3 regions of the Catellatospora sp. NPDC049133 genome follow, and region 1 is predicted to be linked to each of the others. Evidence: predicted binding sites of a transcription regulator. Region 1 holds the regulator's gene; each other region holds the start of a gene.

Region 1 (9,465 bases):
GCCCGGACCGAGGCCATGCCGATGGGCCAGTCCCTGGCGATGGACAAGGCCCGTCAGGCCCTGGTCAAGAAGGTCGGCGCGCTGAAGAACCGCAGCGCGTGGGCCAACCGGGCCAACGCCCGCGTCGCCCCGCAGGCGCGCGGCGGCGGCTGGGACGCCCCGTGGGACCAGGACTCCGTCAGCCTGATCTCCGCGCTGAACGGCACCGCCGTGCAGCTGATCACGGCCCAGGCCTGTGGCTCGACCTCGCCCGACGTGCTCAGCGTGGCGATCCCGATCACCTCGCCGAACACCGTCATCGGTGACTGCAAGAACGCCAACGTGAAGATCAGCAAGGACGACCCCAAGGGTGTCATCGCCGCCCTGGACAACACCTCGCTGAACGTGCTCCCGCTGCAGTCCTGCGGCTCCACGAGCGCGAACATCATCGCCGCGGCGGTTCCGATCACCTCGCCGAACACCGTCATCGGCAGCTGCTACAACGCCAACACGGTCATCGACTAGTCGCTGAACCGGCACGGCGGACGGGGCGGGTCGCGCCAGCGCGACTCGCCCCTTCGAATGCTCGCCAACGACAACTCATGCCGCGCTGACGTGTGCCTGCGACTCGGGCGCCGGCGGCACTGAATACAAGGAGTGACGATGCAGATAGGAAAGGCCGGGGTCGTCGCGGCCGGAGCGCTCGCTACGGTGGCGGTGATGGGTTCCGCGGCGACCGCCGCGCCCGCGGCCGGACCGGCGCACGTGGATCCCGTCAGGACCGCCGCGACCACCTTGAAGCAGGCGGCGGTGCAGCAGGCCGCGGGGCAGGCGCTCGCTGCCGTGAAGACCGTGAAGGACGTCGCCCGCGGCCCCCAGCGGGAGGTGCGCCAGCCGCTGATCTCCATCGCCAACGGCAGCGCGCTGACCACCGGCGCGTGGCAGGCGTGCGGCTCGGCATCGGCTCAGGTCGTATCGGCCGCGGTCGCGCTCCGCTCCCCGAACACCGTGCTGGGCGACTGTGCCAACGGCAACGTCCTGATCCGGCAGAACCAGGTGCAGGGGGTCATCTCGATCCTGGACGACACCTCGGTGAACGCGCTGCCGATCCAGGTCTGCGGCTCGAACGCGGCCATCGCCGGCGTCACGGCCGCAGTCGCCTCGCCCGCCACCGTGGTGGGCGACTGCTCCAACGCCAACACGTTCATCGCCGCGCCGAAGGTGGGCGCTCAGGAGGGGCCGCAGAGCCTGGTGTCACTGCTCAGCGGCTCGGTCGTGAACGCCGCGGCCGTCCAGGTCTGTGGTTCGACCGCGTCGATCGTCGGCGTGGCCGCGGCCGTGAATTCGCCGACCACCGTGCTGGGTGACTGCTACAACAGCAACAGCACCATCCAGAAGCGCAAGAACCCGGCGGTGCTCCCGCTGCTCAGCAACCAGGTCCTGGACATCCTGCCGCTGCAGACCTGCGCGTCGTCCGGCCTGCTCGGCCAGCTCGGCCCGGCGCTGCCGATCAACAGCTCGGCGTTCGTCGCCGGCCAGTGCGTCACCGGCGGGCAGAAGATCCTGGACTGACCGCCCGTCACCAGCAGTGAGGCCGGGCCGCGAGATGCGGCCCGGCCTCACTGTCGGTTCATGCGCTGGTCAGCGCAGCCAGGGGACGTTGCGGTCCAGCAGGCCGCGCTCCTTCAGTTCGGCGCGCAGCGGGATCGTGTCGTCGATCCAGCCGCCCTCGCCGACGCCCCACATGTTCTGCACCTTCAGGTTGCCGAACGCCTCGCCGATGAGCTGGCGCTGCACCGGGGTGAGGCCGGCGTACCACGCGGACTCGCGGTCGATCGGCATGTCGTCGACCGGGCGGATCCAGCGGTAGGTGTAGCTCATGAAGAGCATCTTGCGCGTCACGTCCGAGCGGTTGCGCGAGCGCGAGTGCCACAGGCGGCGGTCGAAGATGAACGCGTCACCGGGCTTGGCCAGCCACGGCACGGCGCCCTCCGGACCCTTGGCGATCTCGGTCGGGTCGGTCGGCCGGTACATGTGGTTGTTCAGGTGCGAACCGGGGATGCACAGGGTCTGGCCCCGGCCCGGCTCCGAGATGTCGCTGAGCACGATGGCGACCTTGATCGACAGCATCGGCCGCGGGATGTCGCCGTAGTACGGGGCGTAGTACTCCGCGTCGGAGTTCTGCCGCCAGCCGTCCTGGTGCCACTCCCAGCGCGGCGTCTCGTCCTCCTCGTAAGGCGGGTTGACGTCGAGGTGGTTGTGCTGGGAGTAGATGTTCCAGCCGGCCAGACCCCAGACCCAGCGGAAGGTCGGGGAGTAGTCGAGCATCCGGGCGAAGGCCGAGCTGTGGCTGACGGCGCCGAGCAGGTGCAGCGAGCCGGTCTTGTCGATGTGACCGGTGCTCTTGTTCTCGCCGTACAGGCGGTCGGCCTCGGCCTGGAGTTCGGCCACGATCTCGGGGCTGACGACACCGGGGAGGTGCTTGTACCCGTTCTCGTGGAATTCCTTGCGCTCGGCGTCGGTGAGCGGCGCGTAGTCCGTCGCCGGCTCCTGAGAGGTGATGGTCATGTCCTCCCCTTGCGTCCTTCCAGACTTGGGCACAGTCGAAGGCAGGATCGGGGCGCGCGACTTGGGGGGTGGCGTGCCGGGATGAGCAACCTTCGCGAACGAGTGCCGATACTAACTCGCGTTCCCGAGTGACGTCGTCGCGCGGGGACCGTCAGCGCGGCCTGCCACCAGGGTCACCCGCCCGCGACGACCTCGGCCACCACCTGTTCGGCCACTTTCTCCGCGCTCGACCACGCGCGGTCACCGGCGGACCACTGCTGGTCGGCGAAGGTCACCCGGGTGACCCCGGTGATCGGCGCCTGGGCCACCAGCCAGTGCGCGAACTGCCAGCCCGCCTTGCTGTTGGCGGCCGGTACGCGTAGGGCGGCGCCCTCGGCGGTGACGCCCTTGGCCTTGGCGGTGCCGAAGTCGGCCTTGATCCGGTCGGCCAGCGCCTTCGCGGTCGCGGCGTCGGCCGGTGGCTCGTCACTGTACGTGTCGCAGGTCACACCGCCGGCCTGCTGCCCGGTCAGCACCTTGGCCAGCACGGTCGCCTCCTCGGCCCACTTCTCGTAGGCCTCCGGGTAGGCCGAGCGCTGCACCCGCTGGGCGGCCTCGGTGACCCGCATCTTCTGCCACCCCTTGACCTTCAGCAGGCTGGTGTAGAAGCGCTTGGCGGCGTGCCGCGGATCCATGATCTGCTTCGCGGTGCCCCAGCCCTGGCTGGGCCGCTGCTGGAACAGGCCGAGCGAGTCGTGGTCGTTGCCCTCGCCGAGATGCTCCAGGTTGCGCAGCTTCGACTCCTGCAGGGCGGTGGCCAACGCGACGATCACGGCGCGGTCGGGCACGTTGCGGCTGATCCCCACGGCGGCGATGGTCGCGGCGTTGGCCATCTGCTCCGGGTCCAGGCGCACCTCGCCGTCGGCGCGGGCCACGCACTCGGGCGCGCCGAGCCGGGGGAGCGGGATCTCGAGCTTGCCGTCGACCTGCTGCCGGGCGAGGTAGCCGCCGACGCCGAACACCACGGCGAGGATCACCAGGGCGGTCAGCGCGTGCTTGCCCTTCACAGCGGCCTCCTCGACATGTGCGCGGGGGCGGGCGGCTTGTCGAAGTCCCCAAGCCGCCCGCCCCCGCCGCGGGCTCGTTCAGGCCACCCTACGGGGTGGCCGCCGCAACGGCACCGTCCTCGTCGGACCGCGGAACCCAAGCGGCATCCCGTTTCTCCCGGAATGCGGCGACTCCCTCGCGGCCCTCGGCGGAGCCGAAGAACCGCAGCGAGATTTCCGACAGGTACGCCAGCTCGGCGTCCAGCTCCGGCTCCGGGCGGCGGCGCAGCAGTTCCTTCGTCGTCGCCAGCGAGGCGGGTGCGCCCCGGACCAGGCTCTCGCACCAGCGCGCGACGACCGCGTCCACGTCGTCGTCCGGCGCGGTCGCGGTGACCAGCCCGATCGCGGCGGCGCGGGGGCCGTCGAAGACGTCGCCGGTCAGGTACAGCTCCGCGGCGGCGCGCGGGGCCAGCCGGGGCAGCACCGTGGCGGAGATCAGCGCGGGCACCACCCCCAGCCGCACCTCGGTGAAGGCGAACGTGGCACCCGCCGTGCACACGGCGAGGTCGGCGGCGGCGATCAGGCCCAGCCCGCCGGCGCGGGCCGGTCCCCGCACCACGGCCACCACGGGCTTGGCCGACCGGGCCACCGCGCCCAGCACGTCACCCAGCAGCGCGGCCGGCATCTGCCCGGACTTCGCCGCGGCGGCGGTCTCGGCCAGGTCGGCGCCGGAGCAGAAGACCGGGCCGGTGTGGTCGAGCACGATCACCCGTACGCGGTCGTCGGCGTTCGCCCCGGCCAGCGCCGCCAGCAGCTCGGTCATCAACCGGTGCGACAGCGCGTTGCGGTTGTGCGGGCTGTCGAGGGTGATCGTCGTTACGCCGCGGGCGTGGGTGACCCGGACGAGGTGGGAGTCAGGTGAGGACATGAGGGCAGACTAGAGCCGTGGCCCAGCTTCCCGACGGTGAACCCGTACCCGACACCGGTGTCCTGCCCGAGTCCGCACTGGCCGACGTCGGCGGGCGCGGCTTCGGCGTTTACCTGCACGTGCCGTTCTGCGCCAGCCGCTGCGGGTACTGCGACTTCAACACCTACACCGCCTCGGAGCTGGGCGGCGCGGACACCGAGGGCTACGTCGAGGCGGTGCTGGCCGAGCTGGCGCTGGCCGCGAAGGTGCTGCCCGCCCCGCCGCGGGTGGACACCGTCTTCGTCGGCGGCGGCACGCCCACCCTGCTCAAGCCGGCGCAGCTCGGCCGGATGCTGGAGGCGGTCGACAGCACGTGGGGACTGGCCGCCGGAGCGGAGGTCACCACCGAGGCCAACCCCGAGTCGGTGAACCCCGCCTCGCTGCGGGAGCTGCGCGCGGCCGGGTTCACCCGGATCTCGCTGGGCATGCAGTCGGCCGCGCCCGGGGTGCTGCGCATCCTGGACCGCAAGCACACCGCCGGGCGCGCCCCGGCCGCCGCGCTCGAGGCGCGGGAGGCCGGGTTCGAGCACGTCAACCTGGACCTGATCTACGGGACGCCGGGGGAGACCGAGGACGACTTCGCCGCCTCGCTGGCCGCGGTGGTCGGCGCGGGGGTGGACCACGTCAGCGCGTACGCCCTGATCGTGGAGGACGGCACCCGCCTGTCGGCCCGGATCCGGCGCGGGGAGCTGGCGTCCCCGGACGACGACGTGGCCGCCGACCGCTACCTGGCGGCCGAGGCGGCGCTGTCCGCCGCCGGGCTGAACTGGTACGAGGTCTCCAACTGGGCCGCCGACGAGGCCGCCCGGTGCGCGCACAACCTGCTCTACTGGCGCGGCGGCGACTGGTGGGGCCTCGGGCCCGGCGCGCACAGCCACGTCGGGGGGGTGCGCTGGTGGAACGTCAAGCACCCGGCGAAGTACGCGGCCCGGCTGGGCGAAGGGCTCTCCCCGGGTCTGGGCCGGGAGGTGCTGACCGAAGAGCAGCGCCACACCGAGGACGTGCTGCTACGGCTGCGCCTGAGCGAGGGCCTGCCGCTCGGCGTGCTGGACGAGGCCGGGCGCACCGCGGCCGGGCAGGCTTTGGCCGACGGGCTGCTGGAGCCCTCCGCGTACGCAGAAGGCCGCGCAGCACTGACGCTGCGCGGCCGTCTCCTCGCGGACGCGGTGGTCCACTCCTTGCTGGCCTGGTGACCCGACTTACTTGATCAGGCTCATGGTCAGCGGGTACTTCGGCAGCTCGCCGTTGTTGGCCTTGACACCGGCCATGACGCCCATGATCAGCGGGAACAGCGGCACGAAGAACAGCACCATGGGCAGGATCAGCCAGCTCAGGCAGCTGCCGACGCAGAGGCTCACGATGCTGATGACGCCCCAGAGGATCTGGAAGTTCAGCGCGGCGGTCGCGTGCGCCTTGACCGTGGGCGACTCGTTGCCCTTCACGAGCAGCGCGACCAGCGGCGCGACGAACCAGGTCAGCGCGCCACCGAAGTGGGCGACCAGGGCCCAGGTCTTGTCGTCCGGGTTGGCGTAGCCGACCGGGGCGGGGCCGCCGACGGACGGCGGGGGGGTGTAGCCGCCGGGTGCGGACGGCGGGGGAGACGCGGGGGCCGACGGCGGCGCTGCCGGGGCCGGCGGCTCGTAAGAGGGGGCCGAAGGAACCGGCGGCTCCGAGGAGCCGGGCGGGGTGGGTTCACTCATGCCCGACAGGCTAGGTCTGTGGATCAATCGGCGCCAGTCAACACCCGTGACCGATAGGCGACACTGTGCCACCCGAATGACCGAGTTCACCTGCCGTCCACTTTGCCGATGGTCGCGCCCGGTGTCGGTAGAGCGCGATGTCTACCCCGTCACCACGCCTATGCCGTCCGGGTGACCGCCCACGTAGACTGGCACTCACTCACGACGAGTGCCAGCCGGGAGGTGCGTATGGGTCTGGATGACCGCAAGCTTGAAGTGCTGCGTGCCATCGTCGAGGACTACGTCGCGACGCAGGAGCCGGTGGGGAGCAAGGCGCTGGTCGAGCGGCACGCCCTGGGTGTGTCGCCGGCGACCGTGCGCAACGACATGGCCGTGCTGGAGGAGGAGGGTTTCATCCGCCAGCCGCACACGTCGGCCGGCCGGGTGCCCACCGACCGGGGCTACCGCCTGTTCGTCGACCGGCTGTCGCGGGTCAAGCCGCTCTCCCCGGCCGAGCGCCGGGCGATCGAGCGGTTCCTGGTCGGCGCGGTCGACCTCGACGACGTGGTGCACCGCGCGGTGCGGCTGCTCGCGCAGCTCACCCGCCAGGTCGCCGTGGTGCAGTACCCGAGCCTGACCCGTTCGGCCGTACGCCATCTGGAACTGGTCCCGGTCTCCACCACCCGGCTGCTGCTCGTCATGATCACCGACACCGGCCGGGTCGAGCAGCGGGTCGTCGAACTGCCCGGCCCGGTGGAGCCGGACGAGATCACCGAGCTGCGCCGCACCCTCAACGCGACCCTGGTCGGCGTGAAGCTGGTGGACACCCCGCCGCTGGTGCAGGGCCTGGTCGAGCGGGCCGAGCCGCAGGGCAAGGCAACCATGAGCACGCTGGTCAGCGTCCTGCTGGAGACCCTCGTCGAGCGGCACGAGGAGCGGCTGGCCCTGGCCGGCACGTCGAACCTGGCCCGGATGGGCCCGCTGGACCTGAGCACCGGCGCGCTGCGGCCGATCCTGGAGGCGCTGGAGGAGGAGGTCATCCTGCTCAAGCTCTTCGACGAGGTGAAGTCGGGCGCGGCCCGGGTGCGCATCGGCGACGAGAACGAGGTCGTCGACCTGCGGGCCACCTCGGTGGTCAGCACGGGCTACGGTCCGGGCGCGACCGTCGTGGGCGGGATGGGCATCGTCGGCCCGACCCGCATGGACTACCCCGGCACCATCGCCACCGTTCGCGCCGTGGCGCGTTACGTGGGCGAGATGCTGGGACATTGATTCCGAATTTCCTGTTGTTGCTGAACGAGGCTTGAGGACAGCGTGGCCAAGGACTACTACGGCATTCTCGGCGTTCCCAAGGACGCCGACGCCGACGACATCAAGCGGGCTTACCGCAAGCTCGCCCGTCAGTACCACCCGGACGTCAATCCGGACCCGGCCGCGGCGGAGAAGTTCAAGGACATCAACAACGCGTACGAGGTCCTCTCCGACGACCAGAAGCGGCGCATGGTGGACCTGGGCGGCGACCCGCTCGCGCCGGGCGGAGGCGGCGCGGGTCCGGGCGGCCCCGGCGGCGGCCCGTTCGTGGGCTTCCAGGACATCATGGACGCCTTCTTCGGCGGCAGCGGCTCGCGCGGCCCGCGCCCGCGCACCCGGCCGGGTGCCGACGCGATCCTGCGGCTGGACCTGGACCTGTTCGAGACCGCGTTCGGCGTCGAGGCGCCGATCACCGTGGACACGGCTGTGCTGTGCACCACCTGCTCCGGCGCCGGCACCGCGGCGGGCACCCATCCGCAGACCTGCGACACGTGTGGCGGGCGCGGCGAGGTGCAGTCGGTGCAGCGCACCTTCCTGGGCCAGGTCGTGTCGTCGCGCCCGTGCAACGCCTGCCAGGGCTTCGGCACCACCATCCCGCACCCGTGCCCGACCTGCGCCGGCGACGGCCGCGTCCGCACCCGGCGCAGCCTGACGGTGAAGATCCCGGCCGGCGTCGAGGACGGCATGCGCATCCGGCTGGCCAACCAGGGTGAGGTCGGCCCCGGCGGCGGCCCGTCCGGCGACCTGTACGTGGAGATCCACGAGCGGGCCCACGACGTGTACGCGCGCAAGGGCGACGACCTGCACTGCAAGGTCACCGTCCCGATGACCGCGGCCGCCCTGGGCACCCGCCTCACCATCAAGACCCTGGACTCCGAGGAGCAGGTCGAGGTCAAGCCCGGCACCCAGCCGAACTCGACCCTGCGCATCCGCGCCAAGGGCGTCCCGCACCTGCGCGGCACCGGCCGCGGCGACCTCTTCGTGCACCTCGACGTCCGCACCCCCACCCGCCTCGACGGCGAGCAGGAGCGCATGCTCCGCGAGTTCGCCCGCGCCCGCGGCGAGGAGGTCGCCGAACTCTCCAAGCAGGGCGGCTTCTTCTCCCGAGTCCGCGACGCCTTCAACGGCCACTGACGGTTTTTCCGCGTTGATCATGAACTTATGGCACGGTTCGACGGTGTGTCGGTGCCATAAGTTCATGATCACCATTGGAGGGTGTCTGCCGTGAGCGCGCCGCTGTTTCTTGTCGACGAGCTGCCCTCGGGGCGGCTTTACACACTCGGCGGGGCGGAGGGCCACCATGCCGCGACCGTGCAGCGGCTGCGGGTGGGTGAGGCGCTGCTGCTCGCCGACGGGCGCGGCGGTATGGCGTCCGCGGTGGTCGCGGCCGTCGGCAAGGGCACGCTCGACCTCACCGTGACCGAGCTGCGGTACGCCCACGCGCCCGACCCCCGCCTCACCGTCGCCCAGGGCATAGCCAAAGGCGACCGCGGTGAACTGGCCGTGCAGGCGATGACCGAGGTCGGGGTCGACGAGATCCTGCCCTGGGCCGCGTCGCGCAGCGTCGCCCAGTGGCGCGGCGACCGGGGCGCGAAATCCCGAGAGAAGTGGGCGGCGGTCGCCCGCGAGGCCGCCAAGCAGGCCCGCCGCACGTTCCTGCCCGTGGTCGGCGGCGACCCCGACCTGTCCACGAAACAGCTCGTCCAGCGGCTCACGACGGCCTCGGCCGCGTACGTGCTGCACGAGGAGGCCACCGAGCGGCTGTCCCAGGTCGAGCTGCCCGCCGCCGGGGAGATCGTGCTGGTCGTCGGCCCCGAGGGCGGCATCGACGACGCCGAGATCACGGCGTTCCTCGCCGCCGGTGCGGTGGCGGTGCGCCTGGGCGAGAACGTGTTGCGTACCTCGACGGCCGGTGTCGCGGCCCTCAGCGTGCTCG
Region 2 (9,465 bases), on a different contig from region 1:
CTACGTTCGTGATCACGTGATCGCGTAACGCCACACCGTACGAAGGTGAAGTCGGGTTCAGCCGCGCCGACGCCGCCACCGGGCCATCAGGCCGCCGTCGGTGGCGACGTCCTCCCAGGTCAGCGCGTATCCGATGTGATCACGCCAAGCGCCGTCGATGAACATGTAGTGAGGGTGGTAGCCCTCCTCGCGGAAGCCGAGCTTCTCCACCACGCGGCGGCTGGGCTTGTTCTCCGGCCGGATGTTGACCTCGACCCGGTGCAGGCGGCCCGGCCCGAACGCGTGGTCGACGACGAGCGCGAGCGCGGTGGGCATGATGCCGCGCCCGGCCACCCGCGAGTCGATCCAGTAGCCGCAGTACGCCGACGAGAACGCCCGGCGCACGATGCTGCCCAGGTTGATGTGCCCGACGAGGCGTTCACGGCCCTGCTCGCGTACGCAGATCGCGAACGGCATCGACTCGCCCTGGCGGGCGCCCTTGCGCATGGCCCGCCGGATCATGTGGAACGCGGCGGTCGAGTTCAGCTCGGCCCAGGGCGCGGGCGGGGTGGCCTCCCACTGCCGCAGCCAGGCCTCGTTGTAGGTGCGCACCTCGACCCACTGCCCGGCGTCGCCGCGCCGGTACGGCCGCAGCACGACGTTCCCGTCGCTGAGCACCGCCGGATACCCCACCGAGGTCATGCCTTCTCCTCGCTGCGCTCGTCGGCGGCATGAGGAGCCGTCATCATGATTCGCTCGCGATGCTCGCTCATCGCCTGCGGTCCAGCAGCAGCACGTCAACGGTGGACCCCGCGGCCGCGCTGGTCACCCGCTCACCCAGCACCAGAAGTCCGTTCGCCTCCGCCATACCGGCCAGGGTACGGGCACCGCCCGCCAGGGGTTGCACGGTGTAGCCGCCCCCGCGGCGCTCGGCGACCAGTGCGGGCCGGAACTCGCGCAGCCCGCCCGGCGAGGCGACGGTCTCCAGCAGGTGGCCGCGCACCGAGGGCCGGAACACCGGCTCGGCCCCGGCCAGCACCTGGATCACGGGCCGGGCCAGCACCTCGAAGCCGATCAGCGCGGCCCCGGGCTCGCCGGGCAGGCACACGATCGGCACCTCCTCGGCGCTGCCGACGGTGCCGAAGCCGAGCGTGCCGCACGGGTACAGCGACACGTCGGTGAAGGTCACCATGCCCGCGCGGCTGCCGTCGCGGCGCGACAGGATGCGCCGCACCATGTCGCCCGGCCCGGTGCCGGACCCGCCGGTGGTGATGATCAGATCGGCGCGCAGCGTCTGGTCCTCCAGCAGCGCGCGCAGCGCCTCCGGGTCGTCGTCGCAGATCCCCACGCGGTACGCGTGCGCGCCCGCCTCCGCGGTGGCCGCGGTCAGCGCGTGCGAGTTGACGTCGACGACCTGCCCGGCCTGGGAGACCCGACCCGCCTCGACGAGTTCGTCGCCCGTGGACACGATCACGACACGCGGGCTGGGCCGCACCACGACGTGCCCGATCCCGCTGGCGGCCAGCGCCCCGACCAGTGCGGGAGTGACCGTGGTCCCGGCGCGGGCCAGCACCATGCCCTCGGCGACGATCTCGCCGGTGCGGCGTACGCCCAGACCGCGCTTGACCGGGTGGTAGACCTCGACCGAGGCCATGCCCTGGTCGGTCCAGCGGATCGGCACCACCACGTCGGCGGCCTGCGGCAGGGCCGCCCCGGCGGCGACGGAGAAGCAGGTGCCTGGCGTGAGCCTGGCCGGCCGCCAGCTGGACGCGGCGAGGTCGCCCACCACGTTCAGCCGGGCGGGCCGGCCCGCGGCCGCCGCGGCGACGTCCTCGGACCGGGCCGCGTAACCGTCGATCGCGGCCTGGTCGAAGGCCGGGTACGGGTGGCTCGCCACCACGTTGTCGGCCAGCACGTTGCCGTGCGCCTGGGTCAGGTCCAGATCCAACGCCGGCAGCGCCCGCAGCCTGCGCAGCACGCTGCCCAGGTAGTCGGCGAGTGGCGTCAGCTCGGCCGCGGCTGCCGCGTCGAGATGGACGGGGTCCGGAGTGGACCTGACCGTGGCGGTCATGTCAGGAGGCCTTCCCCGCATTGCGGTCGAGGCCCGCGACGAAGGACTTCAGCCACGCCGTGAAGGCGGGGCCGAGGTCGTCGCGTTCGCTGGCCAGTTGCACGACGGCCTGGAGGTAGCCGAGCGGCATGCCGGTGTCGTAGCGGTGCCCGCGGTACACGATGCCGTGCACGGGCGTGCCCTCCGCGAGCAGCAGCGCCATCGCGTCGGTGAGCTGGATCTCGCCGCCGCTGCCCGGCTTGGTGCGCCGGATCGCGTCGAAGATCGTGCCGGGCAGCACGTACCGGCCGACGACCGCCAGGTTGCTCGGGGCCTCGTCAACGGCGGGCTTCTCCACGAGCCCGGTGACCCGCACGACGTTGTCCACATCGGCGTACTCGGGACCGGCGTCGGCGACCGACGCGATGCCGTACCGGTTGACCTGGTCCTGCGGAATCTCGATGAAGGCCAGCACGATGCCGCCGGTGCGCGACTGCAGCTCGATCATCTGCGGCAGCAGCGGCTGCGACTCCTCGGTGAACTCGTCACCGAGCAGCACCGCGAACGGGGCGTCGCCCACGTGGGACTCGGCGTAGGAGACCGCGTGGCCCAGGCCCAGCGGCTCGCCCTGGCGGCAGGTGTAGATCTCGGCCAGCTCCGAGGTCCCGCGGACGGCGGCCAGGCGCTCCAGGTCGCCCTTGGCCTCCAGCCGCGCCTCCAGGTAGGGCTGTCGGTCGAAGTGGTCGACCATGCTGGTCTTGCCGCGACCCGTGATGAGCAGGACGTCGTTGATGCCCGACCGCGACGCCTCCTCCACGATGTACTGCAGAACCGGCCGGTCGACGACCGGCAGCAACTCCTTGGGCACCGCCTTGGTGGCCGGTAGGAACCGGGTCGCCAGTCCGGCGGCCGGGATGACCGCCTTGGTGGCCCGCTGACCGTGCGCTTGTGCGTGGGGGGTGTGCTCCGACATGTCGCGAGACTAACGGCCCCGAGCCTGTCGAGGGGCTTGTGGGCTGCTCGACGCGCCGCCGGATGGGCACAGGATCCCGCCGGGCAGCGCGACCTGGAAGGTGTCGCGCCCGGCCGCCTTGGCGGCGTACAGGGCCTCGTCGGCCGCCTGGAGCACCCCGGCGCCCTGCGACCCGTGGTCGGGCAGCACGGCCAGTCCGATGGAGACCGTGACATTGACGTAGAGGTCTGCGCCGCCGTCCCGGGCCGGCACGATGATCGGCTCACGGCGCACCGCGTCGCACAACCGCTCCGCGACGGCGACGCCGCCCACCTCGTCGGTCTCCGGCAGCAGCACCACGAACTCCTCGCCGCCGTGCCGGAAGGCCACGTCGACCTCGCGGATCTCGTACCGGATGCGCTGGGCGAACTCGGCCAGCACGGCGTCCCCGGCGGCGTGGCCGTAGGTGTCGTTGATCTCCTTGAACCGGTCCAGGTCCAGGGCCAGCACGCACAGCCGCCGGCCGAAGCGCACCGCCCGTTCGGACTCCCGGCGCAGCGACTCGCGCAGCGAGCGGTAGTTGAACAGCCCGGTCAGCGGGTCGGTCACCGACAGCCGCTGCGCCTCCTCGTGCACCCGCACGTTGTCCACCGCGACCGCGGCCTGCCCGGCGAAGGTGCGCAGGGTGACCAGATCGGAGTCGTCGAACTCGTCGCGGCCGAGCCGGTCGTAGAGGGCCAGCACGCCGCGTGCCGCGGGCAGCGCCCCCGGCTGCGGGAACGAACTCGCCTCACCCAGCCCCGGCGCGGAGAACGGCACCACCATGTACGTACGGCAGTCCGGCTCGCCCGGGTCCAGCCGCGGCCCGTCCCGCTCGACGCGGCCCAGCCGGGGCACCCCGGTGGCGGCGACGGAACCGGTCAGGCCCAGCCCGTACGGCACCCGCAGGGTGCCCCGCTCGCCGGTCGTCCACTGCTCGGGCAGGCCCTCGGTGCACTGGCCGACCAGCGCGCCGGTGGCCGGGTCGGCCAGCAGCACCATGCCGGCCGACGCGCCGGTGGCGTGCCGCGCGGTCTGCAGGATGACCCGCAGGATGCGGTCCAGGTCGTGGGTGCTGGACAGGGTGTCGCCGAGCACGCCCAGGTGCCCGCGCAGCTGGTCCCGGCTGGCCGTCAACGCCGCCACGTAGGTGTGCAGCTCCCGGGTCATGTGGTTGAACGCGGTGGCCATCCGGCCGATCTCGTCGTTGCCGCGGACCGGCACCCGGGCATCCAGGTCGCCCCCGGCCACCCGGTCGGCGGCCGCGGCCAGCTCGACCACGGGTTCGGTCGCGGTCTTCGCCAGCCACCAGGCCACCGTCACGGCCACCCCGGCGGTGATCAGAACGACGAGGGTGAGCAGCAGGTAGAGACCGGTCGGCGGGCGGGCGGGCAGCGACACGGCCAGCGGCAGCGGCTCCCCGGCCACCGGCCCGATCCGGGCCACCAGGTGGCCGTTGTCGGCCGAGCCGGTCGCGCCGTCGCCCAGCCTGCCCGCGTACCCGCTGATGGTGGCCGCATCCGCACCGAGCATCGTGGTGTGCACCGGCCCGCCCGGGGCGGTCTCCTCCGGAGCGGGAGCGAGGTCGACCTCGCGGCCGAAGTCACCGCCGACCGGCTCGTCCCCGGCCACGCCGGTGCCCTGCGCCGCGTCCGGCCCGACCGCCGGGCCGCCTGGAGCGGCGGCATCGGCGCTGCCGGGCCCGTCGGCCGTCGGGTCGACGGGCAGCGCGCCGCCCGTGAGGTCGCCGGGCTGCCCCGCCGGCACGCCTGCTGCTACGCCATCGGCCCCGGCACCCGCGAGGGCCTGGCCGTTCGTTGCGGTGCCGGCGGGGGCGCCATTCGTTCCGGTGGCGCCCGGACCCGTGCCGATCGCGCCGATACCGCCCGGGACAGCCCCGGGCATGCCGCCGATGGCCCCCGCATCGTTCTCGGTGTCATCCATGTCGTCGGCGGTGTCGGCCGGTTCACCGAGGGTGCCGTCGGGGTCGGCCGCCAGGTCGGGGTCGGCGGCGGACGCGCCCGCCGGGACACCGGCCCCGGGCAGCAGAGTCAGCTGCGCGCCGCTGGCCTGGGCCAGGCGGCGGATCAGGTCGCCGTCGACGGTGAGGGCGGCCGAGACGGTGCCGGTCGGCTCGCCGTTCGGGCCGGCCAGCGGCACCCGGGCCGACAGCGCCTCGAACCCGGCCACCGCGTCCGGTCGCACCTGCGGGTCGGGCCCGGCGCAGTCGGCCCACGGCGGGGCCGGGGCCTGGGCGGTGGTGACGCCGTCGACGCCGGTGTCGATGTGCACACCGCCGGCGAGGCCCGCGGCGACCATGCGTTCGGCGGTGGCCAGGCGCTGGTCGGCCGGCGCGGCGGCGACGCCCTCGGCGACGGCGCGCAGCTGACCGCAGAGCGAGCCGACGGAGGTGCGCACCGAGCCGGCGGCGACGGCCAGCCGTTCGGTGGCGCGCTCGTGGGACAGCTTGCTGACCATCGTGCCGACGAAGAAAGCGCCGAGCAGGACGGGACTGAGGACCACCGCCAGGAAGGCGGTGGTGAGCCGGGCGCGCAGTGTCACACTTTCCCCCTCGGCGGCGGTGAAGTCACCGGGGTCAACGGCGAACGTCGAACTAGGATGCGTCGCTTGTACAACCTGAGGACGTTATGAGTGAATATTCCGTTTTGTCAGTAACCGCCGCGGCGAACCCTGAACGACGTCAGATCCGGGCGGGCTCCCCCCGGTGACGACGCCCGTGCCCACCAAGCGCGAACTGCGCGCCGCGGTGCTGGCGGCCCGCCGTGCGCTGACCCCGGCCGCGCTCGACGAGGCGGACACGGCCTTGGCCGCGCGGCTGCCGGAGCTGGTCGAGCCCGGTGCGGCGCTGACCGTCTGCGCGTACGTGCCGATGGCCGGCGAACCCGGCGGCCCCGGACTGCCCGACCGGCTGGCCGCCACGCCCGGCGTGACCCGGGTGCTGCTGCCGGTGCTGCGGCCCGACCGCGATCTCGACTGGGCCGCCTACGCCGGGCCGGAGTCGCTGCTGCCCGCTGCCTTCGGGCTGCGCGAGCCCGCCGGTCCGCGCCACGGCGTGACGGGGATCACCACGGCCGATCTGGTGCTGGTCCCGGCGGTCGCGGTCGACCGGAGCGGCACGCGGCTCGGCCGCGGCGGGGGCAGCTACGACCGCGCCCTGGCCCGGATACACGGCGACACGCCGGTGATCGCGCTGCTGTACGACGGCGAACTGCTCGACGAGATCCCCACCGAGGCGCACGACCAGCGGGTTGACGGGGTGCTCATGCCGAGCGGCCTGCGGCGCATTCCCGGCTGACCCGCACAGTGTGATCGGCGACAGCCACTTGGCACGTCGCGGGGCGGTCAGGCACTATTAGCACTCGGTATACCCGAGTGCCAGCAATGATCATGGAGGGGAACGTGCCCACCTACCAGTACGCCTGCACCGCTTGCGGTCACCAGCTGGAGGCCGTGCAGTCGTTCGCGGACGAGCCGCTGACCGAGTGCCCGACGTGCGAGGGCACCCTGCGCAAGCTGTTCTCCTCGGTCGGCGTGGTCTTCAAGGGATCCGGCTTCTACCGCACCGACTCGCGCGGCAGCGGCTCCGGCACGGCCCCCGCGGCATCGAGCAGCTCGTCGTCCGGCAGTTCGGCCAATGGCGGCAGCTCCTCGTCGAGCAGCAGCACGCCGTCGTCGAGCACCTCGTCGTCGACCGCGAGCAGCAGCGCTTCCTGAGCTACGTCCGCAATGTCCGGTTCCGCGCTATAGTACGGCGGTGCGTCAGCCCCGCCATCGCTGTGGCCGGCGGTCAGTCCCAGTGCGGCGGGCGCTCGTCGCGCAGCCGGTCGTCGTTGCTCCACGACCGCTCGCCCCAGCCCCGGTCCGTGTCGTCACGGGTCTGCTCCGGCAGCACCGGACTCTCGTCGTCGAACTCCACCACGCGGTCGTCGTCGCGACCGCCGGGGACAGCGTCACTGCTCACCATCGCAGCATAGGACCAGCCGGGATCGGCTGGTCCCGCCGCCTGCCAGTGGGTCGGCCCTCGTGAACCGGCCCGCCGACGATCAGTGGCGCCGGCCCACGCCGTCCGCGGACGGGGCCGACGCCGTGCAGGCCGCCGCGGCGTACCCCGGCCCGCCGCCCGCCGTGCCACCCCCGCCGGGCTGGCACCCGGAGGTCGCCCCGCGCGTCGTGCCCCCGCGGCGGCTGCCCGAACTGGACCACGACGCGATCGACCTCGCGGAGGAGCGCGCGGACCGGTTCACCAACGCGCTCGGCATCGCCGCGGGCGTCGTGCTGATCCTGGTCGCATGCCTGCAGTGGCGGACCTGACCCGTCAGATGTTGCTCCAGACCGCCTGCGCTCCGGTGTCGCCGGTCTTGAAGACGTAGTAGGCGGTGGCTCCGGCGGCCAGCAGGTTCAGCGCGACCAGCGCCCAGCCCGCGGCACGCGAACCACTGGTCGCCGGCTTCTTCGCGGCCGAGTGCGTGAACAGCACCAGCGCGATCGCCAGCACGCCGAGCAGGGTACCCGCCCAGGCCGCCGCGTCGCCGAAGTCCTTGTGCAGGTCCACCTGGGCGAGGATCTGCGGCGGGTAGCCCTTCTCGACGAGCGTCGTGAACAGGGCCTCGCCGCTCTGGCGCGCGAACCACAGCGCGATCGGCGCGGCGACGCCGAGCAGCAGCACCGCCCAGCCGATGTAGCGGCGCACGGATGGCACGAACGAATAGACCACCACGCCGGCGATCAGCAGCGGGGCGAACACGACTGCGGCGTGCACGAGCAGGGGGTGAGCCGGCAGGCCGAGAAGTTCCTCGAACACTGTGCCTCCACGTGGATTCCGGGGGTGCGTACCCAAGGTCAAGGTGAGCCTAGACCCGCCCACGTCGATGGGACAGAGGGGGAATGGCCCGTGTCGCAGAGCACGTATATCGGACCTTTTCTTGAGGAGATCCAAGTTAGCTGCTGAAATGGTGTTCATGTACGGCGACATCGAGCCGCAGGCTCTCCTTCGCGCGCGGGGCCTGCGGGTGACCCGGCCGCGGCTCGCCGTGCTCGACATCCTCGGGCAGGGTGGCCACCTCGAGGTCGAGGAGATCACGCGGCAGGCCCGGCAGCGCCTCGACTCGGTCTCCACCCAGGCGGTCTACGACGTGCTCGGGGCGCTCGCCCGCGCGGGCCTGGCCCGGCGCATCGAGCCCGCCGGCTCCCCCGCCCGTTACGAGGCCCGCTCCGGCGACAACCACCACCACATCGTCTGCCGCGGCTGCGGCGCGATCGCCGACGTGGACTGCGCCGTCGGCGCGGCACCCTGCCTCGATCCGAGCCAGACGCACGGCTTCGCCCTCGACGAGGCCGAGGTCACCTACTGGGGCCTGTGCCCGTCCTGCCAGCAACTCGCCGCCGAGGACCGCACCCCCGACACCCCGGCCTGACCCGAACCGGCCAGCGCCGTCAAGATCGTCCTACTTGCCCGGCACCTGTGCGTATCTTGGAACGCCATTCGCCCAGGTGCCAGGCAAGTCGAGTGATCTAGGCGGGAACGGGGCCGGTCGGGGTCGTCTCCACGGCGGCCCAGGTCTCCTTGATCGGAGCTTGCGCGCCCGCCGGGCACACCCGGCGGAAGTCGCACCAACTGCACAGGCTGCCCGGCCGGGTCGGGAAGGCCTCGTCCGGGGGCGTGCCGTCGGCGAGCGCCTTCTCCGCCGCCACGATGTCACGCGCGGTGTCCTCGGCCCGGGACACGTGCCGGGCGATCGACTCCGGGGTGTGCTCGTGCGCGGCCACCGTGCCGGTCGGCAGGTGATGCAACTCGACCTTGCGGCACGGGCGGCGGAACACCCGCTCGGCGGCGAACGCGTACAACGCCAGCGCCAGCGAGCCGCGTGCGTCGTCGGCGTCCAGACCGGTGCGGCCGGTCTTGTAGTCGACGATCACGGCTTCGCCGCCGCGTGCGTCGATCCGGTCCGCCCGGCCGCTCAGTGCCAGCACCGCCGTCTTCGCGGCCACCGTGCGCTCGACGCCCAGCAGTTCCAGCTCCGGGTCCAGATCGGCGGTGTACGCCTCCAGCCAGCCCAGCGCCCGCTCGTAGACCGCCCGCTCCTGCTCGTCGTCGCGGTAGCCCTCACGCACCCAGGTCGCCCTCAGCAGCCGCGGCAGCGCAGCGCTGTCCCGCCGCTCCACGGGCAGGTCCCACCAGTTGCGCAGCGCCGTGTGCACGCTCGCGCCGAGCGAGTTGTGCGCCCAGGCGGGCCCCTTCTGCGGCGCGGGCCGGTCGAGGTAGGTGTGCCGGTAACGGCGCGGGCAGTCGGCGTACGACGAGAGCTTGCTCGGGGTGCACACGAACAGGCGCTCGGGCATCATGTCGAAGCCGAGCTGCTCCGGGACGTCCTTGCCGCGGCGGGGGCTGGGGGTTCGGCTCACCTGGCAGATCGTGCCAGCCCGG
Region 3 (9,465 bases), on a different contig from region 1:
TCAGCGGCTTGAAGATCTTCATACGGGACGCGCCGACCAGGTACTCCAGGTAGGGCACGGCCAGGTCCACCACGGCCCGGGTGCGGCGCTGGCCCGGCGTGGTGTCGTGCACCCAGTACACGACCAGGCCGAGCTGGGCCAGCCACAGCAGTTGCGGCAGCCGCGCCCGCAGCTGCGGGTCCATCTTCGTCTCCGTGCTGTCGACCAGCCGGTGGAAGATGCTGGTCGCCAGCTCGCGGGCCCGCGTCGACTCCTCGCTGAACGGGCTCACCGGCGAACCGGGCACCGCCGCGATGCCGATGAACCGGCCCGCGAACGCGTGGTGCGGAGCCCAGACCTCGATGCCCTCGCGCAGGATGGCGGCCAGCCGGTCGCCGAACGAGGTGCCGCTGCTCAGGATCGGTTCGACCCGGGCCAGGTGCTCGCGTTGGAGCTCCAGGTAGAACTCGGAGACCAGGGCCTCCTTGGCGGGGAAGTAGTAGTAGGCGTTGCCGACCGAGACCCCGGCGTCGGCGGCGATCGCCCGCATGGTCGTCTTCTCGTACCCGGCCTCGCCGAACAGGCGGATCGCGCTGGTCACGATGGCCTGGCGGGTCTGCTCGCCCCGGGACGTGTCAGCGGCCCGTCCCCGGGCCGCCGGAGCGGCGGGGGACGAGCCGTTGTCGGTGTGCGTCACGCTGCCCACGCTAGCGGCGGCTCAGGCGGCGGGGGTCAGATGGCGCGGGTCGGCCTGCCGGTCCGCCGGGGTGTCGGCGGGCTGCCGGGTCAGCGCGGCGGCGGGTACGGCGTACACCCTGGTCGGTTGCCCTTGCATCGGCCGGCGCAGTCGGCCGAGCAGCAGCACGGTGCCGAGGTGCACCAGTACCAGGGCGAGGGTGATGATGCCGATTTTGGTGGCGAGCGTCTCGACCGCGTCGACGGGGCCGGTCACCTCGTCGTAGGTCTTCATGGCGATCGCCATGTAGCCGAGGTTGAGCAGGTAGAAGCCGACGACCAGGAACTTCGTGACGGCGGCGGCGAGCTCCCCGGTGGGCAGCACGTCGCGCAGGAACGCCTGCCCGTGCCGCTGCAGGGTGTGGCCGACCCAGAGGGTCAGCGCGAGGGTGACGACCGCGTAGGCCAGGTATACGGCCAGCTTCGGGTCCATGTCCCAACTCCGATTTGAACGTGTTCAACTTTCGGACTTCCTCATGCTGACACAAGACTTGAACGTGTTCAACTGTGGCTCCGCTCACCCCGTCGGGCATGATGAGGGGCATGACTGTCACCATCACGGACCTCTTCGCCACCCATGAGGAGCTGCTGAACAGCGCGCTGCGGGCGATCACCGAGCGCGGCTACTGGTCGGCGTACCCGGAGTCGCCGAGCCCCAAGGTGTACGGCGAGACCGCCGCCGCCGACGGCAAGGCCGCCTTCACCGCCCTGCTGGGCAAGGACTTCCCGCTGGACCAGCCCGCCGACGAGTGGGTCAGCCCGGAGCGCTCGCCGTTCGGCATCCCGCTCGGGGTGCGATACCCCCGCACCGGCCCGGACGCCCTCATCGCCGCCGCCAAGGCCGCGCTGCCCTCGTGGCGCGACGCCGGGCCGCGCGTGCGCGCCGGGGTGTGCCTGGAGATCCTCGCCCGGCTGCACAAGCGCGTGTTCGAGCTGGCCAACGCGGTGCACGCGACCACCGGCCAGGCGTTCGTGATGGCCTTCCAGGCCGGCGGCCCGCACGCGCTCGACCGCGCGCTGGAGGCGGTCGCCTACGGCTACGCCGAGCAGACCCGGCAGGTCGGGTCCGTGGTGTGGACCAAGAAGGCCGACACGCTGGCCAAGACTTACCACCTGGTGCCGCGCGGCATCGGCCTGGTCATCGGCTGCAACACCTTCCCGACCTGGAACTCCTGGCCGGGCCTGTTCGCCTCGCTGATCACCGGCAACCCGGTGCTGGTCAAGCCGCACCCGGGCGCGGTGCTGCCGCTGGCCATCACCGTGCAGGTCGCCCGCGAGGTGCTCGCCGAGGCCGGGCTCGACCCGAACACGGTGCAGCTCGCCGTCGACACCCGCGAGGCGCCGATCGCCAAGGACCTGGCCCTGCGGCCCGAGATCCGGCTCATCGACTTCACCGGCTCCACCGCCTTCGGCGACTGGCTGGAGGCCAACGCCCGGCAGGCGCAGGTGTACACCGAGAAGGCCGGTGTGAACACCGTCGTCGTCGACTCGACCGACGACTTCGCCGGCATGTGCCGCAACCTGGGCTTCTCGCTCACCCTCTACAGCGGTCAGATGTGCACCACCCCGCAGAACCTCCTCATCCCGGCCGGCGGGATCGAGACCGAGGCCGGGCACAAGAGCTTCGACGAGGTCGTCGACGGCATCGCCGGCGCGGTCCGCGCGATCACCGCCGACCCGGCCAAGGCCGTCGAGTTCACCGGCGCGATCGTCAACGACGACGTGGTGGACCGCATCGCGGCCGCCCGCAAGATGGGCGACGTGGTGCTCGACTCGGCCGAGCTGGCCCACCCGGCGTACGCCGACGCGGTGGTCCGCACGCCGATGATCGTGAAGGTGACCGACGGTTACGGCAGCGAGTGCTTCGGCCCGGTGACCTTCGCGGTGCCGACCGAGTCGACCGCGCAGAGCATCGACATCTTCCGGGAGACCGTCGGCGAGAAGGGCGCCATCACCGCGGCGGTGTACAGCACCGACGAGTCCGTGCTCGACGCGGTCGAGCAGGCGGCGATGGAGGTGGGCGTGCACCTGTCGGCGAACCTGACCGGCGGCATCTTCGTCAACCAGTCGGCGGCGTTCTCCGACTTCCACGCCTCCGGCGCGAACCCGGCCGCCAACGCGGCGCTGACCGACGGCGCGTTCGTGGCGAGCCGCTTCCGCATCGTGCAGTCCCGCCGCCCGGTCGCCGCGGCCTAGCGCGCCGGACGCGCAGCTCAGCGCGCTGGACAGTTAAGAAGGGCACCTTCTACAACGCGGAGCGTTGTGAAGGTGCCCTTCCTTTCACTCTCAGGGGAGGGCGGGTTTGAGCTGTTCGGCGACGGACGCGCAGAGGTCGCGGCCGTGGTCGAAGCCGTAGCGGGCCGGGTAGCGCAGCAGCACGCTCATGCTCCAGTGGTCGGTGACCGCCAGGCAGGCCATGTGCCACAGCTTGTCCTCGGTGCGCAGCAGCCAGCCGTTCTTGATGGCGATGGTGGCCGCGACCTCCGGCGGGAACGCGGCCCGCGGCCCGAAGTCACCGACCCCGCGCACCAGGCGCATCTGGGTGAGCAGCCAGTCCGTCCAGTGCGGCCCCGCGGCTCGGCCGTCGGCCAGGCAGACCCCGAGCCGCGCCACGTCGCGCGCGGACACCTCGGTGTTCGACCAGTAGCCGTCGATCTTGTACGGCTTCGACTCGGTCAGCCCGCAGATCTGCACCATGCGCTCGATGCCCGCCCGGCCGCCGTTGCGCTCGTAGAACTCGTACGCGGCCTTGTTGTCCGAGTCGCGGATCATGATGATCAGCCGGTTCAGGCTGCGCTCGTCCGGGTAGTCGGTGCGGCGCAGGAAGTCGGCGGCGAGCCAGACCTTCACCAGGGACATGGTGTCGCTCGGGGCGTCCAGGTTGGAGGAGCCCGCGATCTCGCCGGTGCGCCGGTCCAGCATCGCCCAACTGGCGAAGCCCTCGGTGTCCAGCCGTACGGGGGGAAGTTCCAGCCGGGCGGGTGACGCTGATTCGCGGTCGCGGGAGGCTCCCGGACGCGGCGCCGCGTTCGTTCCGTAGTGCAGTGCCCATTGCATGACCGCACCCGTGACGAGTAAGGCGACGGCGCACAAGGAGGTGGCGATGACGGGCATGAAGGCGGCCGGAATGCGGCGCGAACGGATGCGGCGGCGGTTGTCCACGTTCCACCCAACCCCCGGGTGGCCCGCCCGGTCACGCGATAGAGCGCGCTCATGGTCAGATTGCCGACTGTCGAACTGTAATGGGAGCATTACAGGTCCGTTTTGGGGCTGTGCGAGGGTACCGGTGCTCGTGTAGCGTGCGAGGACGGCTGACAACACCAGCCGGGGGTGGCCCGCTACAGGACCGCCCAGCTTTACAGAAGTGAGGAAGTGCACCGTGGCACAGGGCACCGTCAAGTGGTTCAACAGCGAGAAGGGCTACGGCTTCATCGCGGTCGACGGAGGGCAGGACGTATTCGTCCACTTCTCCGCGATCGAGATGGACGGCTACAAGGCGCTCGACGACGGTCAGCGCGTTGAGTTCGAAATCGCCCAGGGCCAGAAGGGCCCCCAGGCTGAGAAGGTCCGGGTCATCGCCTGACCGCTTGGCCATCAAAGCTTGAGTAATACGGAAAGGGCTCTGATCCCACAGGATCGGGGCCCTTCCAGCTTTTCCGGATACGGCGTCGGGCCGCAGGGGACAGCGGCGTGGGCGCGGGCGTGCCACACTGGGCGGCCCCTCCCTCCGACCTGGAGCAGCACATGTCCGAGCCCACCCCGAACCCCTACGACGCCGGCGAGCCGCTGCCGTCCGAGCAGGGTTTCCGGCCGCCCGACGAGGCATACCGCGCGGCGACGCCGGACTTCGGTCCGGAGCACGACCCGCTGGTCAACCCGGCCGTGCAGGGGTTCAGCGGGTGGACCTACCGGGTGGGCGGCGTGCTGCGGCGCGGGTGGTCGCAGCTGCTCGTCATCTTCGCGCTGACCCACCTGCTGCCGACCGTCGTGTTCGGCGTGCTGCTGGTCGCCGGTGTGATCGCGGGCGGCGGCTTCGACCTGAGCATCCTCGGCCGCTCGGACATGGCCGAGGAGCTGATCGCCACGCTGCTGGCGACCGTGGCGGCGTACGTGGTGGTCGTGCTGCTGCTGCAGATGCTCGGCTACGCCGCGGCCACCCACCTGGCCGTCCGGCAGGCGGCCGGGCTGCCGGTGACGGTCGGCGAGGCGATGCGCTACGGGCTGCGCCGGATGCTCGGCCTCACCCTCTGGCACGTGCTGGCCTACCTGCTCGTCGGCCTCGGCGTCGTCGCCGTCGCCGCGTGCTGCGTCCAGATCGCCTCGCTGATCGGGGTGATCCCGGTGCTGCTCGTCGGCGGATACCTGATGCTGGTGATCGCACTGCTCGGCCCGGCGTTCCTGTTCGAGCGCGGCAGCCCGCTGCGCCGGTCCAGCACGCTGCTGCACAACGCGTTCTGGCCGACCACCGGACGGCTGCTACTGCTCGGCCTCACCCTGTTCGCCGGCTCTGTCATCGAGCGGATGCTCAGCGCGATCGGCACCGCGGTCGTGCCTCCGGGCGACACCGCCGTGGCCGTCGCGGTGACCGGCGGCGTCACCCTGCTCGCCGCCGTCATCGAGATCCCGCTGACGATGGTGCTGTTCAGTGGCATCCTCATCACGTACGCCGAGCGTCGCGGCGCAGAGGACACCGTCTCCACCCGACGCCTGGTCGACGAGCTGGCCGCGCGGTGATCGAGCAGACCCCGGCCCGGCCTTCCTGGCTTCGCGAGACGCTGGCCCTGCTGCGGGCCTGCTGGTGGCGAGTGCTCGCGATCAGCGTGGTCACCGAGGGGGTCGCCCTGCTCGCCGTCGGCGGGCTGCTGCTGTCCGGCACCTTCGGACCCAGCCCGGGGCTGGGTCTTGACGAACCCGTCTATATCGTCGGCGTCTACGTGCTGCCCGCCGTGCTGTCGGGTGTGTGCACCGCCTGGGCGTGGGCGGCGGGGGTCGAGGTGCTCCGCGGGGCCGGCGAGGGCCGCCGGGTGCGGGTCGGCGTGGCGCTGGGACTGGGGGTGCGGCGGGGCGGCCGACTGGCTCTGTGGCTGGCCGGAGTCGGCCTGATCCGTGCCGCGGCCAGCTTCTACGTTTTCTACGGGTTCACGGACTACCCGTACTCGATCTCGTCGGTCGAGACCCTTTCCACCGTGATGACCGTCGGCGGCTGGTATCTGTCCTTCGCCACCGCGCTGCTGCCGCTGGTCGTGCTTTTCGAACGGCGTGGGCCAATGCGGGCATGGCTGCTGGCGCACAGCCGCGCGGCCACGATCGGGCAGATCGTGGCGGTGCTGGCGTTCGGTTGGGCCGCCGACGAACTGGCCGACCTCGTGCTGACGCAGGCGCTCCAGGCCGACGTGCTGTACGCGTTGCCGTGGAGCCTGCAGCTGACGACGAATTCGGTTCTCGGCGTGCTGACGTCGGCCGTGACGATGACCGCGCTCACGGTCGCCTACCTGCACCGGGTGGCCGTGCCCGGCATGCCCGGCGGGCCGTCGGCCGATCCCGCGCCGGACGGCGCCGAGCCGGTGGTCATCGAACTCGGCCGCACCTGGTGAACCATCTGTGATCATCCCGTGTTCGCTTGCACTCGGGGGGCGAGAGTGCTAAACAGGTGATTGGCACTCTCCTCGTGTGAGTGCCAATACGAGACCAGAAGTCGGAGTTGCGGGGCTGCCGAATGGTGGCAGCCGGTCGTCGCGGGCCAGCTCTCCGACCTCGGATTGTCCAGGAGGACAACGCCGTTATGGCCAAGATTATCGCGTTCGACGAGGAGGCTCGCCGCGGCCTCGAGCGGGGAATGAACGTCCTCGCTGACGCCGTAAAGGTGACGCTCGGCCCCAAGGGCCGCAACGTCGTGCTCGAGAAGAAGTGGGGTGCCCCCACCATCACCAACGATGGTGTGAGCATCGCCAAGGAGATCGAGCTCGAGGACCCGTACGAGAAGATCGGCGCTGAGCTGGTCAAGGAGGTCGCCAAGAAGACCGACGACGTCGCCGGTGACGGCACGACGACGGCGACCGTCCTGGCCCAGGCGCTGGTTCGCGAGGGCCTGCGCAACGTTGCCGCCGGTGCGAACCCGATGGCCCTGAAGCGGGGCATCGAGGCCGCCGTCGCGTCGGTGGCGGAGGAGCTCTCCAAGCTGGCCAAGGACGTCGAGACGAAGGAGCAGATCGCCTCCACCGCCTCGATCTCCGCCGCTGACCCGACCGTCGGCGAGATCATCGCCGAGGCGATGGACAAGGTCGGCAAGGAAGGCGTCATCACCGTCGAGGAGAGCAACACCTTCGGGCTGGAGCTGGAGCTCACCGAGGGTATGCGCTTCGACAAGGGCTTCAACTCGGCCTACTTCATCACCGACCCTGAGCGCATGGAGGCGGTCCTGGAGGACCCCTACCTGCTCATCGTCAACGGCAAGATCAGCAACGTCAAGGACATGCTGCCGATCCTCGAGAAGGTCATGCAGAGCGGCAAGCCGCTGCTGATCATCGCCGAGGACGTCGAGGGCGAGGCCCTGGCGACCCTGATCGTCAACAAGATCCGTGGCACCTTCAAGTCCGTCGCCGTCAAGGCGCCGGGCTTCGGCGACCGCCGCAAGGCCATGCTGCAGGACATCGCGATCCTGACCGGTGGCCAGGTCGTGTCCGAGGAGGTCGGCCTCAAGCTCGACAGCACCGGTCTCGACATGCTGGGCCGCGCCCGCAAGGTCGTGGTCACCAAGGACGAGACCACGATCGTCGACGGCTCCGGTGACGCCGACCAGATCAACGGCCGGGTGAACCAGATCCGTGCCGAGATCGAGAAGTCGGACTCCGACTACGACCGTGAGAAGCTGCAGGAGCGCCTGGCCAAGCTGGCCGGCGGTGTCGCGGTCATCAAGGTCGGCGCGGCCACCGAGGTCGAGCTCAAGGAGCGCAAGCACCGCATCGAGGACGCCGTTCGCAACGCGAAGGCGGCCGTCGAGGAGGGCATCGTCGCCGGTGGCGGCGTCGCGCTCGTGCAGGCCGGCAAGACCGCGTTCGAGAAGCTGGACCTCTCGGGCGACGAGGCCACCGGTGCCAACATCGTCAAGGTCGCGCTCGACGCCCCGCTGCGGCAGATCGCCGTCAACGCGGGCCTCGAGGGTGGCGTCGTGGTGGAGAAGGTGCGCAACCTGGAGCCCGGCTGGGGCCTCAACGCTGCGACCGGCGAGTACGTCGACCTGCTGAAGGCCGGCATCCTCGACCCCGCCAAGGTGACCCGTTCGGCGCTGCAGAACGCGGCCTCGATCGCGGCCCTGTTCCTCACCACCGAGGCCGTCGTGGCCGACAAGCCGGAGAAGGCCGCCGCTGCGCCGGCCGGCCCCGGCGGTGGCGAGATGGACTTCTGATCCGTCAGGATCAGAAGCGGTATCAGGGCTGATCCGTCCGGATCAGATCCACCGCAACACCTGAACACGACGAAGGCCCCCGAGCTCCGGCTCGGGGGCCTTCCCGTCTCGCCCCGCCCCGCCCCGCCCCGCGCCCAGCCCCGCCGCCGCGCTGTGCCGCGCCCTCCCACGCGCTGTGCCGCGCTGTGCCGCGCTGTGCCGCGCCGCCATGATCGTTCAACTTGCCAGGCAGGTGGGCGAAAGCGGGCTCAAGATACGCACAGGTGCCAGGCAAGTCGAACGATCATGGTGAGTGGGCGGACCGAACCGGCCGCGCCGGCCGTGGGCGGGTCACATGGCTTCGAGTTCGCGGCCCTTGGTTTCGCGGACGGCCTTCCAGACGAAGACGAAGGCGAGCAGGGCGAACAGGGCGTACAGGCCGTAGGCGAAGGTCAGGCCGATGTTCGACAGGGCCGGGAACGTGGTGCTGATCAGCCAGTTCGCGATCCACTGCGCGGCGGCGGCGACGGCCAGCGCGGTGGCGCGGATCTTGTTGTTGAACATCTCGCCCAGCAGGACCCAGACCACCGGGCCCCAGCTCATGCCGAAGGCGACCACGTACAGGTTGGCGGCGACGAGGGCGACCTTGCCGATCGCGGGGCTGAGCGTGGTCAGCGTCTCGCCGTTGGGCCCGACCGTCTGGGCGGCGGTGGAGAAGCACCAGGCCATCGTGCCGAGGGTGAGCACCATGCCGGCCGCGCCGACGAGCAGCAGCGGCTTGCGGCCGACCTTGTCGACCAGGGCGATCGCGATGAGCGTGGTGACGATGTTGGTGATGCTGGTGATGACCGTGATCAGCAGTGCGTCGGACTCGCTGAAACCCACCGACGCCCACAGCGCCGACGAGTAGTAGAAGATCACGTTGATGCCGACGAACTGCTGGAACACCGAGAGCAGGATGCCGACCCAGACGATGGGCAGCAGCCCGAACTTGGGGCCCTTGAGCACGTTCAGATGGACCTTTTCGGTGGTGCCCGCCACCGTGCGCTTGATGTCGGTGATGCGTTTCTCGACGTCGCCGCCGATCAGCCGCTTGATCACGTCGCGGGCCTCGGCCAGGCGGCCGCGGCGTACCAGGTAGCGGGGTGACTCCGGAATCTGCAGCGCCAGCACCCCGTAGATCACCGCGGGCACGGCGGCCGAGGCGAACATCCAGCGCCAGGCCGCGCCGCCCCACGGCACCGCCTCCATCGCACCGCCCGCCACGTCGGCCAGCAGGTAGTCGACCAGCAGGGCGACGAAGATGCCGCTGACGATGGCGAGCTGTTGCAGCGAGCCGAGCCGGCCGCGGATGTGCGCGGGCGAGA

What was found. Region 1 encodes HrcA, which represses chaperone genes, less so after heat shock. Its sites were predicted from a motif close to GGTTNGCACNCTCNNNNNGAGNGTGCNAACC; they were not measured.
Region 2: the regulator HrcA is predicted to act here: its motif matches at 6,392-6,422, upstream of AB0B35_RS10855 (FmdB family zinc ribbon protein).
Region 3: the regulator HrcA is predicted to act here: its motif matches at 6,367-6,397, upstream of groL (chaperonin GroEL).

The regions. Positions count from the first base shown of each region.
Region 1 covers NZ_JBEZDT010000031.1:5,097-14,561, forward strand. The annotation lists gene AB0B35_RS30065 (hypothetical protein) at 1-504, shown strand, start outside; gene AB0B35_RS30070 (hypothetical protein) at 643-1,551, shown strand; gene AB0B35_RS30075 (phytanoyl-CoA dioxygenase family protein) at 1,621-2,547, opposite strand; gene AB0B35_RS30080 (hypothetical protein) at 2,721-3,593, opposite strand; gene AB0B35_RS30085 (enoyl-CoA hydratase-related protein) at 3,682-4,500, opposite strand; gene hemW (radical SAM family heme chaperone HemW) at 4,518-5,732, shown strand; gene AB0B35_RS30095 (DUF4870 domain-containing protein) at 5,739-6,239, opposite strand; gene hrcA (heat-inducible transcriptional repressor HrcA) at 6,468-7,490, shown strand; gene dnaJ (molecular chaperone DnaJ) at 7,533-8,663, shown strand; gene AB0B35_RS30110 (16S rRNA (uracil(1498)-N(3))-methyltransferase) at 8,754-9,465, shown strand, end outside.
Region 2 covers NZ_JBEZDT010000008.1:24,396-33,860, forward strand. The annotation lists gene AB0B35_RS10830 (GNAT family protein) at 58-681, opposite strand; gene glp (gephyrin-like molybdotransferase Glp) at 749-2,050, opposite strand; gene AB0B35_RS10840 (UTP--glucose-1-phosphate uridylyltransferase) at 2,052-3,002, opposite strand; gene AB0B35_RS10845 (diguanylate cyclase) at 3,012-5,582, opposite strand; gene AB0B35_RS10850 (5-formyltetrahydrofolate cyclo-ligase) at 5,746-6,336, shown strand; gene AB0B35_RS10855 (FmdB family zinc ribbon protein) at 6,441-6,755, shown strand; gene AB0B35_RS10860 (hypothetical protein) at 6,829-7,002, opposite strand; gene AB0B35_RS10865 (translation initiation factor 2) at 7,065-7,352, shown strand; gene AB0B35_RS10870 (DUF2231 domain-containing protein) at 7,357-7,842, opposite strand; gene AB0B35_RS10875 (Fur family transcriptional regulator) at 7,991-8,455, shown strand; gene AB0B35_RS10880 (PD-(D/E)XK nuclease family protein) at 8,553-9,383, opposite strand.
Region 3 covers NZ_JBEZDT010000011.1:192,360-201,824, reverse strand. The annotation lists gene AB0B35_RS15330 (TetR family transcriptional regulator) at 1-676, opposite strand, end outside; gene AB0B35_RS15325 (hypothetical protein) at 698-1,147, opposite strand; gene paaN (phenylacetic acid degradation protein PaaN) at 1,246-2,910, shown strand; gene AB0B35_RS15315 (hypothetical protein) at 3,001-3,771, opposite strand; gene AB0B35_RS15310 (cold-shock protein) at 4,094-4,297, shown strand; gene AB0B35_RS15305 (hypothetical protein) at 4,459-5,448, shown strand; gene AB0B35_RS15300 (hypothetical protein) at 5,445-6,308, shown strand; gene groL (chaperonin GroEL) at 6,497-8,119, shown strand; gene AB0B35_RS15290 (sugar porter family MFS transporter) at 8,450-9,465, opposite strand, start outside.